4 regions of the Streptomyces sp. P9-A2 genome follow, and region 1 is predicted to be linked to each of the others. Evidence: riboswitches for the same ligand, from Rfam matches in the RefSeq annotation. Region 1 holds a riboswitch; each other region holds the start of a gene.

What was found. Region 1 has a riboswitch for cobalamin ahead of cobN (cobaltochelatase subunit CobN). Riboswitches for the same ligand answer to the same signal wherever they lie in the genome.
Region 2: it holds a riboswitch for cobalamin, as region 1 does, so the genes downstream of both, V4Y04_RS07380 (cobalamin biosynthesis protein) here and cobN (cobaltochelatase subunit CobN) in region 1, are expected to answer to the same signal.
Region 3: it holds a riboswitch for cobalamin, as region 1 does, so the genes downstream of both, V4Y04_RS25015 (ribonucleoside-diphosphate reductase subunit alpha) here and cobN (cobaltochelatase subunit CobN) in region 1, are expected to answer to the same signal.
Region 4: it holds a riboswitch for cobalamin, as region 1 does, so the genes downstream of both, V4Y04_RS29280 (energy-coupling factor ABC transporter permease) here and cobN (cobaltochelatase subunit CobN) in region 1, are expected to answer to the same signal.

What each region holds. Positions count from the first base shown of each region.
Region 1 covers NZ_JAZIFX010000001.1:7,902,461-7,906,321, forward strand. Annotated here, with positions in the region: gene V4Y04_RS35425 (precorrin-8X methylmutase) at 1-123, opposite strand, end outside; gene cobG (precorrin-3B synthase) at 120-1,442, opposite strand; cobalamin riboswitch at 1,497-1,638, shown strand; gene cobN (cobaltochelatase subunit CobN) at 1,673-3,861, shown strand, end outside.
Region 2 covers NZ_JAZIFX010000001.1:1,626,496-1,630,356, reverse strand. Annotated here, with positions in the region: gene V4Y04_RS07385 (cobyric acid synthase) at 1-70, opposite strand, end outside; gene V4Y04_RS07380 (cobalamin biosynthesis protein) at 91-1,077, opposite strand; cobalamin riboswitch at 1,203-1,341, opposite strand; gene V4Y04_RS07375 (hypothetical protein) at 1,634-1,855, opposite strand; gene V4Y04_RS07370 (inorganic phosphate transporter) at 1,912-3,195, opposite strand; gene V4Y04_RS07365 (class II aldolase/adducin family protein) at 3,404-3,861, shown strand, end outside.
Region 3 covers NZ_JAZIFX010000001.1:5,473,905-5,477,765, reverse strand. Annotated here, with positions in the region: gene mctP (monocarboxylate uptake permease MctP) at 1-637, shown strand, start outside; gene V4Y04_RS25020 (GNAT family N-acetyltransferase) at 717-1,295, shown strand; cobalamin riboswitch at 1,373-1,512, shown strand; gene V4Y04_RS25015 (ribonucleoside-diphosphate reductase subunit alpha) at 1,638-3,861, shown strand, end outside.
Region 4 covers NZ_JAZIFX010000001.1:6,449,698-6,453,558, reverse strand. Annotated here, with positions in the region: gene V4Y04_RS29285 (ABC transporter substrate-binding protein) at 1-1,192, opposite strand, end outside; cobalamin riboswitch at 1,436-1,584, shown strand; gene V4Y04_RS29280 (energy-coupling factor ABC transporter permease) at 1,866-2,675, shown strand; gene V4Y04_RS29275 (energy-coupling factor ABC transporter substrate-binding protein) at 2,672-3,097, shown strand; gene cbiQ (cobalt ECF transporter T component CbiQ) at 3,104-3,853, shown strand; gene V4Y04_RS29265 (energy-coupling factor ABC transporter ATP-binding protein) at 3,850-3,861, shown strand, end outside.

The sequences.
Region 1 (3,861 bases):
CGCGAGGTCCGCCTCCGCGCGGATGGTGGCGAAGGACCGGCGGTAGATGGCCGCCCCGTCCTTCTCGTAGTCGTAGGGGGTCACGATGCTCTTCTCGCTGCTCTCGGTCGTCGTACGGCTCATGAGGTGAGGGCCGCCAGTGCGGCGGCGAGGTGGGAGGGATCGTCCAGGGCGGTGGTGTGCGCCGGCCGCTCCTGGGCGACCATGCCGATCCGGTAGCCGCCCTCCGGGGCGGCGACCACGTCGATCCGGTCACCCCGGGGGTGGCCGCAGCGCCGCTCGCAGCCGGACCAGTACAACGGCAGGGGGGAGCGGCCCGCATCGGCGAGGGCGGCGGTCGCGTCCGCCCGCACGTCGGAACGCGACTTTGCGCACCCCGGCCGGCCGATGCAGGCACCGACGCGCAGCCAGGGGGAGGAGGCGTCGGTGACCAGGCCGGTGCCGGCGAGACGGGCCAGTGCGCCGGCCGCTGCCGTCGCGTTCGTTCCGGGGGCGGGGACGACGATGCCGCGCCACGGTGTCAGGCGCAGTTCGCCCGCCCGGACTTCGGCGGCCACCCGGGTCACGGTCCGCCACTGACGGGACGTGAGACGGCCCAGGGGTACATGGACGGACAGGGCCGCCCCGATCACCCCCGGCGGCGGTCCCTCCGCCGTGGCGCGGTCATTTGCGGCGCGGTCGTTCGGCGCCGGAACGCAGCCGATGCCGGCGTCGGTCAGGCGGAGCCGGACCGCACGCGTCAACTCGCCTGATTGGAGGCCCAGTTCGTCGACCCGCCAGACCTGCCTCCCTGTCTCCCGCAGCACGTCGAGGAACGCCTCGGCGGCGAGCAGCGCGGCCCCGGGCGCCGCGTCCCCGGACACCCGCAGCGCCCCGTCCGCCGAGCCGACGGCGAGCAGGGCGTCGCCGTCACCGAGCGCACGCACGGTCACATCGGCGCCGAGCCCGGCGACATCGCCGCGCCCGTCGTCGAGCGCGAACAGGAACCGCCCCGACAGTGCCCGCGCCGCCTCGCTCGCGCACAGCGACGCGTCCAGGGCCGACAGCCACGGCCGCACCTCCCGGGCACTCCGCCCGTCGAGACCGGACAGCGGGGAGGCGACGATGTTGCGGGCCCGTTCGTGCCCGTGCGACGGGAGCAGTCCGGCCGCGTCCAGCAGCCCGGCGAGCCGGGTACCGCAGTCGTCGCGCAGTCCACGCACCTGCACATTGCCACGCGAGGTCAGATGCAGTTCGCCGTCGCCCAGTCGGTCGGCCGCGTCCGCGAGCGCCTCGGCCTGCGGCACGGTGAGCACCCCGCCGGGCACCCGGACCCGGGCCAGCGCGCCGTCGTCGGCCGTGTGCAGCCGCAACGACCCCGGACAGGCGTCACCGCGGTCCCGGGAGACCGCTGTGGCCTGGGACGACGAGGGGAGGGGAGCCGTGGACATGGCGGCGAGCATACAGATCGGCACCCCGCCTCCAAGTTCTGCCCTCTTGCCCCGACCCTTACTATGTCTCTTGGCGGATCATCGGATCCGTCATCGCCATGACGGCGACATGGAGGAAGCCCGGTGCGAATCCGGCGCGGTCCCGCCACTGTGAGTCCGACCCCCACGAGGCCGGACGAGCCAGGAACTCCAGCCGTCTTGTACCACCCGGGGCGCGGATCCCGAGGAAGGCCGGCCGACGCATGCCGCATTCGTCCAGGGAGCGCTCGACGCACCCCAACATCCTGCTCCTGTCGACGTCCGACACGGATCTGCTCAGCGCCCGAGCGGCCGACGGCCCGGTGCCCTACCGCTTCGCCAACCCCTCCCGCCTCCCGCTCGACGACCTGCCCGCGCTCCTCGAGGGCGTCGGCCTGGTCGTCGTACGTCTCCTCGGCGGACTGCGCGCCTGGGAGGAGGGCCTCGACCTGCTGCTCGCCGACGGCCGCCCGGTCGTCGTCCTCAGCGGTGAACAGGCCCCCGACGCCCAGCTGATGGCCGCCTCCACGGTCCCCGTCGGCCTCGCCGCCGAGGCGCACGCCTATCTCGCCCACGGCGGACCCGACAACCTCGAGCAGCTCGCCCGCTTCCTGTCCGACACGGTCCTGCTCACCGGCCACGGCTTCGAGCCGCCCGCGCCCGCGCCCACCTGGGGCCCGCTGGAACGCACACCCCGCGAGGGCACCGACGGCCCGACCGTCGCCGTGCTCTACTACCGCGCCCACCACATGAGCGGCAACACCGCCTTCGTCCACGCCCTGTGCGACGCCGTGGAGAACGCGGGCGGGCGGCCCCTGCCGCTGTACGTGGCTTCCCTGCGCGCCCCCGAATCCGAACTGATCGACGAGCTGCGCGCGGCGGACGTCATCGTCACGACCGTCCTCGCGGCCGGCGGCACCAAGCCCGCCGAGGCGTCCGCCGGTGGCGACGACGAGTCCTGGGACGCGGGCGCGCTCACCACCCTGGACGTACCGATCCTCCAGGCCCTGTGCCTGACCGGCTCCCGCACCGCCTGGGAGGAGAGCGACGAGGGCGTCTCCCCGCTGGACGCCGCGAGCCAGATCGCCGTGCCCGAATTCGACGGCCGCCTGATCACCGTGCCGTTCTCCTTCAAGGAGATCGACGCCGACGGCCTCCCGGCCTACGTCGCCGACCCCGAGCGCGCCGCCCGCGTGGCCGGCATCGCCGTGCGCCACGCCCGCCTGCGGCACATCCCGGCCGCCGACAAGCGCCTGGCCCTCGTCCTGTCCGCCTATCCGACCAAGCACTCCCGCATCGGCAACGCGGTCGGCCTGGACACCCCCGCCAGCGCGGTGGCCCTCCTGCGCCGGCTGCGGGACGAGGGATACGACTTCGGCGACACCGACGTCCCCGGACTGGCCTCCGGAGACGGCGACGAACTGATCCGCGCGCTGATCGAGGCGGGCGGCCACGACCAGGACTGGCTCACCGAGGAACAGCTCGCCCGCAACCCGGTACGCATCCCGGCCGCCGACTACAAGCGCTGGTACGCCACTCTCCCCGAGAAACTGCGCACGTCCGTCGAAGAGCACTGGGGCCCGGCGCCGGGCGAGATGTTCCTCGACCGCAGCCGCAACCCGGAGGGCGACATCGTCCTCGCGGCCCTGCGCCGCGGCAACCTGCTGATCCTCATCCAGCCCCCGCGCGGTTTCGGCGAGAACCCCATCGCCATCTACCACGACCCCGACCTGCCGCCCTCCCACCACTACCTCGCCGCCTACCGCTGGCTCGCCGCGCGGGCCGAGGACGGCGGGTTCGGCGCGGACGCCATGATCCACCTCGGCAAGCACGGCAACCTGGAGTGGCTGCCGGGCAAGAACGCCGGCCTGTCCGCCGCCTGCGGCCCGGACGCCGCCCTCGGCGACCTCCCCCTGATCTACCCCTTCCTGGTCAACGACCCGGGCGAGGGCACCCAGGCCAAGCGCCGGGTTCACGCCACCCTCGTCGACCACCTCGTCCCCCCGATGGCCCGCGCCGACTCCTACGGCGACATCGCCCGCCTGGAACAACTCCTCGACGAGTACGCCCAGATCTCCTCCATGGACCCGGCGAAGCTCCCGGCGATCCGCGCCCAGATCTGGACCCTCATCCAGGCCGCCCGCCTCGACCACGACCTCGGCCTCGACGACCGCCCCGACGACGACGGCTTCGACGACTTCCTCCTGCACGTCGACGGCTGGCTCTGCGAGGTCAAGGACGCGCAGATCCGCGACGGCCTCCATGTCCTGGGCGCCCCGCCCGCCGGCGCCGACCGGGTCAACCTCGTCCTGGCGATCCTGCGCGCCCGCCAGATCTGGGGCGGCGTCACCGCCCTGCCCGGCCTGCGCGAGGCCCTGGGTCTCGACGAGTCCGCCGCCACCCGCACCACGGC
Region 2 (3,861 bases), 6.3 Mb from region 1:
TCCCGGCGGTCACCACACTCTTGCCGGCGTCCGACGTCGTACCGGCCACCAGCAGCCCGCCGCCCGTCATACCGCCCGTCATACGGTCCGTCATGACGTGCGCCCCTTCCCGCGCCCCTTGGAGGCGGTCCGCGTAACGGCTCGTACGCCGATGCGCGCGGCGACGCCGACGCAGAGTGCCAGCCGGCCGACGCGCCCCGAGAGCCGTACCGCGCGATCGATGTCCGCCACGGTCACGGCCCGGCCGCCGCCGTTGAGGACGGGCCGGTGCTCGACCCGCCCGGCGTAGGACAGCGACCCGCCGAGCCGGACACCGAGCGCGCCCGCGAAAGAGGCCTCCACGGGCCCTGCGTTGGGACTCGGATGCTTCGCGGCATCCGCGCGCCACGCCAGCACGGCGCCCCGCGGATCCGGCCCGGCGACCGCGGCGAGTACGGCGGTCAGCCGCGCCCCGGGCCACCCCGCGACGTCGTCGAGGCGCGCGGAGGCCCAGCCGTACCGCAGATGGCGGGGGGACCTGTGGCCGACCATGGCGTCCAGGGTGTTGACGGCCCGGAACCCGAGCAGCCCCGGCACACCGGCGACGGCACCCCACACCAGGGCGCCCACCACGGCGTCGGAGGTGTTCTCGGCGACGGACTCCACGACCGCGCGGGCGATCCCCTCGGAGTCCAGCGCCTGCGGGTCCCGCCCGCACAGGTGCGGCAGCCGCGCCCGTGCCGCCTCTGTTCCGTCGGCGGTCCCGGATTCCAGGGCGCGCCCGATGGCGCGGGCCTCCCGGGCCAGCGACGTCCCTCCGACGACGGCCCAGGTGGCCGCGCCGGTCAGGGCGACGGAGGCGGCGGGGGAGGACCGTACGAGGCGGGCGGCCAGGCTCCCCAGAGCGACGGCCCCGCCGACGCAGACGGCGGTGTGCAGCACGCCCCGTCCCCGGTCGTCCTGCCACAGAACCCGTTCCACGGCAGCCGCGGCCCGCCCGAAAGCGGCGACCGGATGCCCTCGGCGGGGATCGCCGAGAAGCAGGTCACCGAGGAGGCCGGCAGCGGCGCCGTACGCGAACTCGCGATCGGCACCCATGGGTTCAGCCGGTGAGGGATCCGGTGGGAGTGGCCGCCCCGAACCGGGGCGGAGCATCGCTGGTCGACCTCAACAGGCAGCCGGGCATGGCGGTATGTCCTCACTCAGGGTGTCCACGCCCTGGTTCGACGAGACCGGCGGTGGGAGTTCCTGGCTCCCGGGGTCGTTCACCCCGGTGACAGTGGCGGGACCGCGCCGGATTCGCACCGGCTTCCTCTCCTGCCGCCGTAATGGCTCCGGCAGTTCACCACGGTCCGGAAGAACCGTCAACTTGCCTTTGACCTGCGAGGCTGAAGTGTGCTGAGACCCACAGGGAGGTTCCGGAGGGTGATCGGAGAGCGAACCGCGGGCAAGGGGTTCCGCGGCGGGACGGGCGGCGCGGAAACGGCCCGGCGGCGGGCGGTCCGGGACCGGTGGTGGGCGGGTGGTCCGGGAACACGAAACGGGCGGTACGGAGGCAACGTGCCCCGCACCGCCCGCCGGGCGGACGACATGACCCGGACCGGGACGCCGGCCCGGATCCTGCCCTGGAATCAGGCAGCCGTCAGGCCATGGATCAGGCCATGATCATGTAGATCCCGTACGCCACCGCCGCCGCGCAGGCCGCGAAGCAGGCGTAGGCGCCGGTGACCGCCAAGGCCGCGGACTCGCCCTGGGCGGCGGCCCGTTCACGGCGGGACAGGCCGGTGATGCCCAGGGTGAACAGGGCCACCAGGGCCACGGTGACCACGAGGCTGACGCCGAAGACGGAACCGAGGGCCGCCCAGTCGATCTTCATGGTGCTCTTCTCCTACGTGTCTTCCTGCATGTCTTCCTGCGTGTCTTCCCGCGGGGTCAGACCGCGGTCCTGGCCGGAGGGACCACCGGATCGACGGGAGCCGGGATGGTGGCCGAGAGGTCCTCGGCCACGGGGCCCGCCGGAGGGGTGGCCACGGCGGCCATGGCCACGGTCACGACGCCGCTCCGCTCCTTGTCGGTGCCTTCGGTGTCGATGGCGGTCTCGACGGCGGTGTCATCGGTGTCGTTGACGTTGGTGTGGTCGACGACCTCGCGCCGGGAGATCTTCCAGATCGCCGCACTGGAGGCGATCAGGAAGACCGCGACGAGGGCGGTGCCCCAGCTGCCGAAGCCGCAGACCCACTCGGCGATCGCCGCGACGATGGCCGCCGCCGGCAGCGTCAGCCCCCAGGCGACGAACATCCGGGTGGCCGTCGACCAGCGGACCACGCCGCCCTTGCGGCCCAGGCCCGCACCCATCACGGAACCGGAGACGGAGTGCGTGGTGGACAGGGAGAAACCGAGGTGGGAGGAGGCCAGGATGACCGTCGCGGCGCTGGTCTGGGCGACGAAGCCCTGCTGCGGCTGGAGGTCGGTCAGGCCCTTGCCCATGGTGCGGATGATGCGCCAGCCGCCGAGGTAGGTGCCGAGGGCGATGGCGATGCCCGCGGAGACGATGACCCACAGCGGCGGGTCGGAGTCCGGGGCGAGGGTGCCGCCGGCGACCAGGGCCAGGGTGATGATGCCCATCGTCTTCTGGGCGTCGTTGGTGCCGTGGGCCAGGGAGACCAGGCCGGCGGAGGCGATCTGTCCGGCGCGGTACCCCTTCTCGGAGGACTTGCTGTCGGCCGACTTGCGGTTCATGCGGTAGGTCAGCCGGGTCGCGAACATCGCGGCCAGGCCGGCGACCAGCGGCGCGGCGATCGCGGGGATCAGCACCTTGGTGACCAGGACGTCGCCGTGCACCGCGCCGAAGCCCGCCGAGGCGACGGTGGCGCCGATCAGGCCGCCCATCAGGGCGTGCGAGGAGCTGGACGGCAGACCGACCAGCCAGGTCAGGAGGTTCCAGAGGATCGCGCCGACCAGTGCGGCGAAGATGACCTCGGGACGGATGCCGGCCTCGTCGACGAGGCCCTTGGAGATCGTGTTGGCGACCTCCACGGAGAGGAAGGCGCCCACCAGGTTGAGGACGGCGGACATCGCCACCGCAACCTTGGGCTTGAGGGCACCGGTCGAAATGGTCGTCGCCATCGCGTTCGCGGTGTCGTGGAAACCGTTCGTGAAATCAAACGCAAGTGCGGTTACCACCACAATCGCGAGGATCAGCGAGAAGCTTTCCATTTACCCAGGCAATCGTTCGAAGTCATTGGCGCGTTGAACGTAGGTAACGTGGGTGAACGGAAGGTGAACTGGAATGGGCGTCGGGGTGACCGTAGGGGAAGGTGACTGCCTCCTGGCGGGCCGAGGGCGGTCGCGGGCGGGTGTGAGCGGGTGCGGGAGCCGACGGAACGCCGTTGAAGAGATTTCGGTCACCCGGCAGGATCGCGGCATGACGGAGCGACAGAGGGACCGGCGGAGCGCGGAGGGCGGAGCGCGCGCCGGGGACCGCCCGCAGCGAGTGAGGGAACGGCAGAAGCGGCAGGACAGGGCCGTGAGCGACGAGGAGACGCGTGCCTGGGCCGCCCTCGTCGGGGCGGCCCGCCGGACCGTCTCGGACGGGCTCGTCGTCGGGACCTCCGGCAACGTCTCGGTGCGGGTCGGGGAGACCGTGCTGGTCACACCGTCGGGAGTGCCCTACGACCGGCTGACGCCGGACGACGTCACCGGCGTCGACCTCACCGGCCGACAGGTCCTCGGCACCCTGGCCCCGACCAGCGAGCTGCCCATGCATCTCGCGGTGTACCGCACGACCGGCGCCCGCGCGGTGGTGCACACGCACGCCGTACACGCGACGGCCGTCTCCACGCTCGTCGACGAACTCCCGCTGATCCACTACATGGCCGCCGC
Region 3 (3,861 bases), 2.4 Mb from region 1:
GGCCTTCGCCGCCATCGGCATCGGGGCGCTGGTGCCCGCGGCGATCATGTCGATCGCGGCCGCGAACCTGTTCACCCGCAACATCTACAAGGACTTCATCAAGCCCGACGCGACACCCGCGCAGGAGACCAAGGTCTCCAAGGTGGTCTCGCTGCTCGTGAAGGTCGGCGCGCTGGCCTTCGTCCTCACCATGGACAAGACGGTCGCCATCAACTTCCAGCTCCTTGGCGGCATCTGGATCCTGCAGACCTTCCCCGCCCTGGTGGGCGGCCTGTTCACCCGCTGGTTCCACCGCTGGGCGCTGCTCGCGGGCTGGGCGGTCGGCATGGTCTACGGCACGGTCGCGGCGTACGGGGTGGCCTCGCCGACGCAGAAGCACTTCGGCGGTTCGTCGGACGAGATCCCGGGCATCGGCGAGATCGGCTACATCGGCCTCACCGCCTTCGTGCTCAACGCCCTGGTCACGATCGGCCTGACCTTCGTCCTGAAGGCCGTCAAGGCGCCCGAGGGCATCGACGAGACCCGGCCGCAGGACTACACGGCGGACGCGGGCGATCCGGGCGTCAGCACCGAACTGCCCCTGGACACGGCCGACACCACCGACGCGGCCGACACCACCACCGACGGCAAGCACTGACGCGGTACGTGGGGTACGGCAACGGGCCGCCGGAGACGTCCGGCGGCCCGTGGCCGTACCCGTGGGGCACACTCGCCCCGTGGACATCGTCATCCGGCCGGTGGAGCCGTACGAGTCCGAGGAGCTCGGTGAGATCACCGCGCAGGCCTACCTGCGCGACGGGCTGCTCGACTTCGGGGAGAGCGACGCGTACCTCAGTGAGCTCAGGAACGTCGCCGGGCGGGCCGCGGCCGCCGAGGTACCGGTCGCCGTGGAGGGGACCGGGTCGCTTTACCGGGCGGCGGACGGCACGGCGGCGGAGGCGGACGGCACAGCGGAGGCGAACGACGCGCGGAGAGTGCCGGTCGGGGTGACGCTCGTACCGCGCGGCGGGCCGACGGCCGACATCGCCGGACCCGGCGAGGCGGAGATCCGGATGCTCGCGGTCACCCGCGCCGCCCGGCGCCGGGGTGTCGGGGAGGCGCTCGTCCGCGCCTGTGCCGACCGGGCACGGGCCACGGAGGGGTGCGTACGGATCGTGCTGCCGACCCGGCGGACGATGCGTGCGGCCCACCGCGTCTACGAGCGTCTCGGTTTCGTCCGCTCTCCCGGGCGGCACCGGAACCCTGTTCCGCATCTGGACGACATCACGCTGCTCACCTACGAGCTGACGCTCTGACACCACGCCGACTCTACGCCGCAGCACCCACCGAGACACAAGATATGGGCATGCCGAAAGCACCCGGCACAAGATGTATGCTCATGCTCGCTGTCGCCGCAGGGGAATCCGGTGCGAATCCGGAACTGTCCCGCAACGGTGTACTTGTGCGTGTTCGCGTTTTCCGCGTGCCCGCACGGGCTTCAGTCCGAGGACCTGCCGACAGTGCGCCCGGCCGTCCGGCCCGGGTGTCTGACGTCCGGGCCTCGCGGAATGGGCCGGTGGACGCGAGGCCCGTTCGCGTGCCCGTGTGCTGCCCCCTGCCCTCGCCGAGGCCCCGTGCCGAGCGAGGGAGAGCCCCACGTGACCATCGCGCCAGCCGATCCTGCTTCAGCGGTCGCCGTGACCGACATGAGCGACGCGAACGACGGCCCCGGTGCCGCGCTGCTGCGGACCCTGACCGGGCTGACCGCCGACCTCCCCGCCGCCGACCCCGGCCGGGTCGCCGCCGCCGCGCTGCGCGGCCGGTCCGCCCGTGCGGACGAGGCCGAACTGCGGGAGCTGGCCACCGAGGCGGCGGCCGGGCTCATCTCCGAGGACCCCGTCTACTCCCGGCTCGCCGCCCGGCTGCTGACCCTCGGCCTCCACGCCGAGGCCGCCTCGCAGGGTGTCACGTCGTTCACCTCGTCGATCGCCGCCGGGCACCGCGAGGGCCTCATCGCGGACCGGACCGCCGAGTTCGTCCGGCTGCACCCGGACCGTCTGGACGCGCTGATCGACCCCCGCGCGGACGACCGCTTCGGCTACTTCGGGCTGCGCACCCTGTACAGCCGCTATCTGCTGCGGCATCCGGTCACCCGCAAGGTCCTCGAGGCGCCGCAGCACTTCCTGCTGCGGGTCGCCGCCGGTCTCGCCGAGGACGGCACCCCCCGCTCGGTGGACGAGGTCGCCGCGCTGTACGGCCTGATGAGCCGCCTGGAGTACCTGCCCTCCTCCCCCACCCTGTTCAACTCCGGTACCCGGCACCCCCAGATGTCCTCCTGCTACCTCCTCGACTCCCCCAAGGACGAGCTGGACTCCCTCTACGACCGCTACCACCAGGTGGCCCGCCTCTCCAAGCACGCCGGCGGCATCGGCCTGGCCTACTCCCGCATCCGCTCCCGGGGCTCGCTGATCCGCGGCACCAACGGGCACTCCAACGGCATCGTCCCGTTCCTGAAGACCCTGGACGCCTCCGTCGCCGCCGTGAACCAGGGCGGCCGGCGCAAGGGCGCGGCGGCGGTCTACCTGGAGACCTGGCACTCGGACATCGAGGAGTTCCTGGAGCTGCGTGACAACACCGGTGAGGACGCCCGCCGTACGCACAACCTGAACCTCGCGCACTGGGTGCCGGACGAGTTCATGCGCCGGGTCGACACCGACGCCGTCTGGTCTCTGTTCTCCCCGTCCGACGTCCCGGACCTGGTCGACCTGTGGGGCGAGGAGTTCGACGCGGCCTACCGGGCCGCCGAGGCCGCGGGCCTGGCGCGCAAGACGATCCCCGCCCGGGAACTGTACGGGCGCATGATGCGGACCCTCGCCCAGACCGGCAACGGCTGGATGACGTTCAAGGACGCCGCCAACCGCACCGCCAACCAGACCGCCGAGCCCGGCCACGTCGTCCACTCCTCCAACCTGTGCACGGAGATCCTCGAGGTCACCAGCGACGGGGAGACAGCGGTGTGCAACCTGGGCTCGGTCAACCTCGGCGCGCTCGTCGACCCGGCGGCCGGTGACCTGGACTGGGAGCGGCTGGACGAGACCGTGCGCACGGCCGTCACCTTCCTCGACCGGGTCGTGGACATCAACTTCTACCCGACCGAGCAGGCGGGCCGTTCCAACGCGCGCTGGCGCCCGGTGGGGCTGGGGGTGATGGGCCTCCAGGACGTCTTCTTCGCCCTGCGCCTGCCCTTCGACTCCCCCGGGGCCCGGCGGCTCTCCACCCGGATCGCCGAGCGCGTCATGCTCGCCGCGTACGAGACCTCCGCCGACCTCGCCGCGCGCCCCCGAACGCCCGCGACGGACTCCGAGGCGGACTCCGGGGCGGGCTCCGGAGCAGCGGGGACTCCCGTCGGCCCCCTGCCGGCCTGGGAGCTGACGCGCGCCGCCCGGGGCGTGCTGCACCCCGACCACTACGACACCGAACTCGTCTGGCCCGAGCGCTGGGCGGCGCTGCGCGAACGTATCGCCTCCGTCGGCATGCGCAACTCGCTGCTGCTGGCGATCGCGCCGACCGCCACCATCGCGTCCATCGCCGGCGTGTACGAGTGCATCGAGCCGCAGGTGTCCAACCTGTTCAAGCGCGAGACGCTGTCCGGCGAGTTCCTCCAGGTCAACTCGTATCTGGTGAACGACCTGAAGCGGCTGGGCGTGTGGGACGCGCGGACCCGCGAGGCGCTGCGCGAGGCGGGCGGCTCGGTGCAGGACTTCACCTGGATCCCCGAGGAGGTGCGCGGCCTGTACCGCACCGCGTGGGAGGTACCGCAGCGCGCCCTGATCGACATGGCCGCCGACCGCACCCCGTTCCTGGACCAGTCGCAGTCGCTGA
Region 4 (3,861 bases), 1.5 Mb from region 1:
TGCCGGCCTTCTTGGCGTCGGAGGCGTAGGCGAGGGCGTGGTCCTGGCGGACCTTGTCGCCGGAGGGGTAGTAGAGGGTGAAGGCGGCCCGGACACCGTCCTTGGCGCGGACGCCGTCCTTGCCGGCCTTCCAGCCGTCGCGGTCGAGGATCTTCTGGGCCTCGGCGAGGTTCTGGGGCCGTTCGACGTCCTTGGTGTACCAGGGGTCGTCCAGGGGCAGCGGGCCGTAGGCGGGGCGGCCGGCTCCGTCGAGGATCTTGTCGACCATGGCCCGGCGGTCCACGGCGAGGTCGAGGGCGCGGCGGACGGCGGTGTCGCCGGTGACCTTGTTCGCGGTGGGGAGGGTGACGGCGCGGAAGTCGTAGGTGGTGGCCTGGTACGTGGTGCGGCCGTCGTCGTTCTTGAAGGTGGCGGCGAGGTTGGGCGGGAGGGTCGCGCCGTCGAGGTCGCCGGAGCGCAGCCGGGTGGCTCGGACGTCGTCGTCGGCGATGACCGCCATGGTGAGCTTCTTCACCTTCGGGGCGCCGTCCCAGTAGTCCGGGTTCGCCTTGAAGGTCAGCTTCTCGCCCTTGCTCCAGCCGGTGAGGACGTACGGTCCGGTGCCGACCGGCTCGGTGTTGAAGGAGCCGGTGTTGGGGTCCTGCCCGGCGGTGAGGTGCTCGGGGACGATGGGCAGGACGGTGCGGGCGGCGAAGGCCGCGTACGGGTACTTGAGGGTGAAGACGACCTTGTCGTCGCCGTCCGCGCGGACCTTTTCGACGGCGTCCAGTTCGCTCTTGGCGGTGTTGTTGGTCTTGTCGTCGAGCACCGTCTCGTACGTGTGGACCACGTCCTCGGCGGTGAGGGGTTCGCCGTCGCTGAACGTCACGCCGGAACGCAGGGTGTAGGTGTAGGTGCGGCCGTCGTCGCCGATCTCGGGCAGGGCCTTCGCCAGCGCGGGCTTCAGCCTCAGGTCGGCGTCGCGGGCGAGCAGCCCGTCGAAGATCTTGGAGTTGCCGTCCTTGCCGTAGCCGAGCAGAGGGCTCAGGGTGTCGGGTTCGGAGGGGACCCCGATCACCACGGACTCGGCGGACCCGCCACCGCCCGCACCGGCGTCCGTGCCGCCTGTAGGCGCCGAGCAGGCGGCGACCACCGCGATCGCGACGGCCGTGGTGGCCGCGCCGGTGGTGCGCCGTATTCGTCGGGTCGTCATCGATCCTCACACCTCTACTGACCAGAATTCGTTGTTGCATACTAATTGCAGCAAGGTTCTGCCCAGGGACCCGGCCCCTCATGCCGGCGTCTCGGCGACAGTGGCCGTCCGGCGGGCCGCGAGGGGGCGGCCGCCGCACCACCTGCGTACATCCGCGCGCACCTGCTGTCAGGACCGCAGGTGCGCGCCGGGACACGAGCTGCGGAACGCCGTCCGCGCGCCCCCGGCACCCGCTTGTCACCAGGACGGATCCGGGTCTACTGTCGCCACGCCTTGGTGAACGGGAAATCCGGTGCGATACCGGTGCGGCCCTCGCCACTGTGATCGGGAAGTCCGGCTCCGGCCCCTGGTCCTGTCCCTCGACAGGACCGACGGGCAGCCACTGGGTCCACTTGGGGCCTGTCGTCACATTCCTGTCGTCCGCCCGGAGGGCGGGCCGGGCGGCGTCAGGTGCGTGCTCTCGGTGTGCCGGGTGCACGCCCACGTACTGGTTGTACGTGGGCGTGCACCCGGTGCGGCGAGAGTGCGTGCATGGCGTCGCCCGGCAGGCAGGAATGTGACGACAGGCCCCAGGACCCGGGAAGGCGGAGCACGGGCGGTGGTACCCGTCAGCCAGGAGACCGGCCAAGGCGCGTCAACCATCCACGAGGTGCTGGAGAGGGTCTGCTGAACCATGCACATTGCCGAAGGTTTTCTGCCACCGGTGCACGCGGTCGCCTGGGGCGCCGCGGCGGCGCCGTTCGTCGTCCACGGTGCCCGGTCACTCGTCCGTGAAGTCAGGGAACATCCCGAGAGCACGCTGCTGCTCGGCGCCTCGGGAGCGTTCACCTTCGTTCTGTCCGCGCTGAAACTGCCGTCGGTGACCGGGAGTTGCTCCCATCCCACCGGCACCGGGCTGGGCGCCATCCTGTTCCGGCCGCCGATCATGGCGGTGCTGGGCACCATCACCCTGCTGTTCCAGGCCCTGTTGCTGGCCCACGGCGGGCTGACCACGCTGGGCGCCAACGTCTTCTCGATGGCGATCGTCGGGCCATGGGCGGGGTACGGCGTGTACCGGCTGGCGCGGCGGTCCGGAGTGCCGCTGATGGCGGCGGTGTTCTGCGGCGCGTTCGTCGCCGACCTGTCCACGTACTGCGTCACCAGCGTGCAGCTGGCGCTCGCCTTCCCCGACCCGGGGAGCGGGTTCCCGGGCGCACTCGGGAAGTTCGGCTCCATCTTCGCCCTCACCCAGATCCCGCTGGCGGTGAGCGAGGGACTGCTGACCGTACTGGTGATGCGCCTGCTGGTGCAGTCCAGCAGGGGCGAACTGACACGTCTCGGCGTGCTGTTGACCGGTAAGCGGGCCGCTTCGGCGACGGCGGGGACGGAAACGCCGGAAACGGGAACGGAGCCGGAGACGAAGCCGGAGACGAAGCCGGAGACAGAGACGAAGCAGACGGCGGGTACGACGGGGACGACCGGTACCGGGACGGTGGCTCGATGACCAGGAACGCGAAGATCAACGCCCTGCTGCTGCTCGCCGTGGCCGCGCTCGCGGTGCTGCCGCTGGCGCTCGGGCTCGGCGACCACAAGGAGGAGCCGTTCGCCGGTGCTGACGGCGAGGCGGAGACCGCCATCACCGAGCTCGAACCGGACTACGAGCCGTGGTTCTCGCCGCTGTACGAACCTCCGTCCGGTGAGATCGAGTCGGGGCTCTTCGCCCTCCAGGCCGCCGTCGGCGCGGGTGTCCTGGCGTACTACTTCGGGGTGCGGCGCGGGCGCCGGCAGGGTGCGGAACAAGCGCGGCGGCAGCAGCCGGTGCCCGGCACCGGACCGGACACCGGACCGGACACCGAATCGGACGCCGACTCCGACGCCGCCTCGGGCCGCCCCGGCGAGGCGGTCTCCCCCGGTCCCCGGTCCTGATCCCGCGTGCTGCCGATCGACGCGGCGGCGCACAGCAGTCGCTGGCGCCGCCGTCATCCCGTGGACAAGGCCGTGCTCGGGCTGGGGCTCACCGTGCTCGCGGTCTCCCTGCCCCCGTGGCCGGGCGCGGCCCTGGTGCTGGTGACCGCGCTCGTGGTGCTGCTGGGCCCGGCGGGGGTGCCGGGCCGGCGGCTGTGGCGTGCCTACCGGGTGCCGCTGGGCTTCTGCGTCACCGGGGCGCTCACGCTGCTGGTGCAGGTGGGCGGGCCGGCCGGGTTCGTGTCCCCGGCCCCCGAAGGGCCGCTGCGCGCGGGCGAGTTGCTGCTGCGCACCTCGGCGGCGTCCCTCGGGGTGCTGCTGTTCGCCTTCACCACGCCGATGTCCGACCTGCTGCCGCGTCTGGTGCGGGCCGGGGTGCCGGCACCGCTGGTGGACGTGGCCCTGGTGATGTACCGCATGAGTTTTCTGCTGCTCGACTCGGTGCGCCGGATCGGTCAGGCGCAGGCGGCCCGGCTCGGGCACACCACCCGGGCGGCGTCCTGGCGTTCACTGGGCGGTCTCGGCGCGACGGCGTTCGTCCGGTCCTTCGACCGGGCGGCGCGGCTGCAGGCGGGACTCGCCGGGCGCGGCTACGACGGCACGCTGCGCGTCCTGGTGCCCGAGGCACGTGTCTCCGTACGGTTCACCGCCCTGAGCCTGTTGCTTCTCGCGGCGCTGGCCGTCGTCGCCCTCGTCCTGGAAAGGCCCCTGTCGTGAACGGGTCC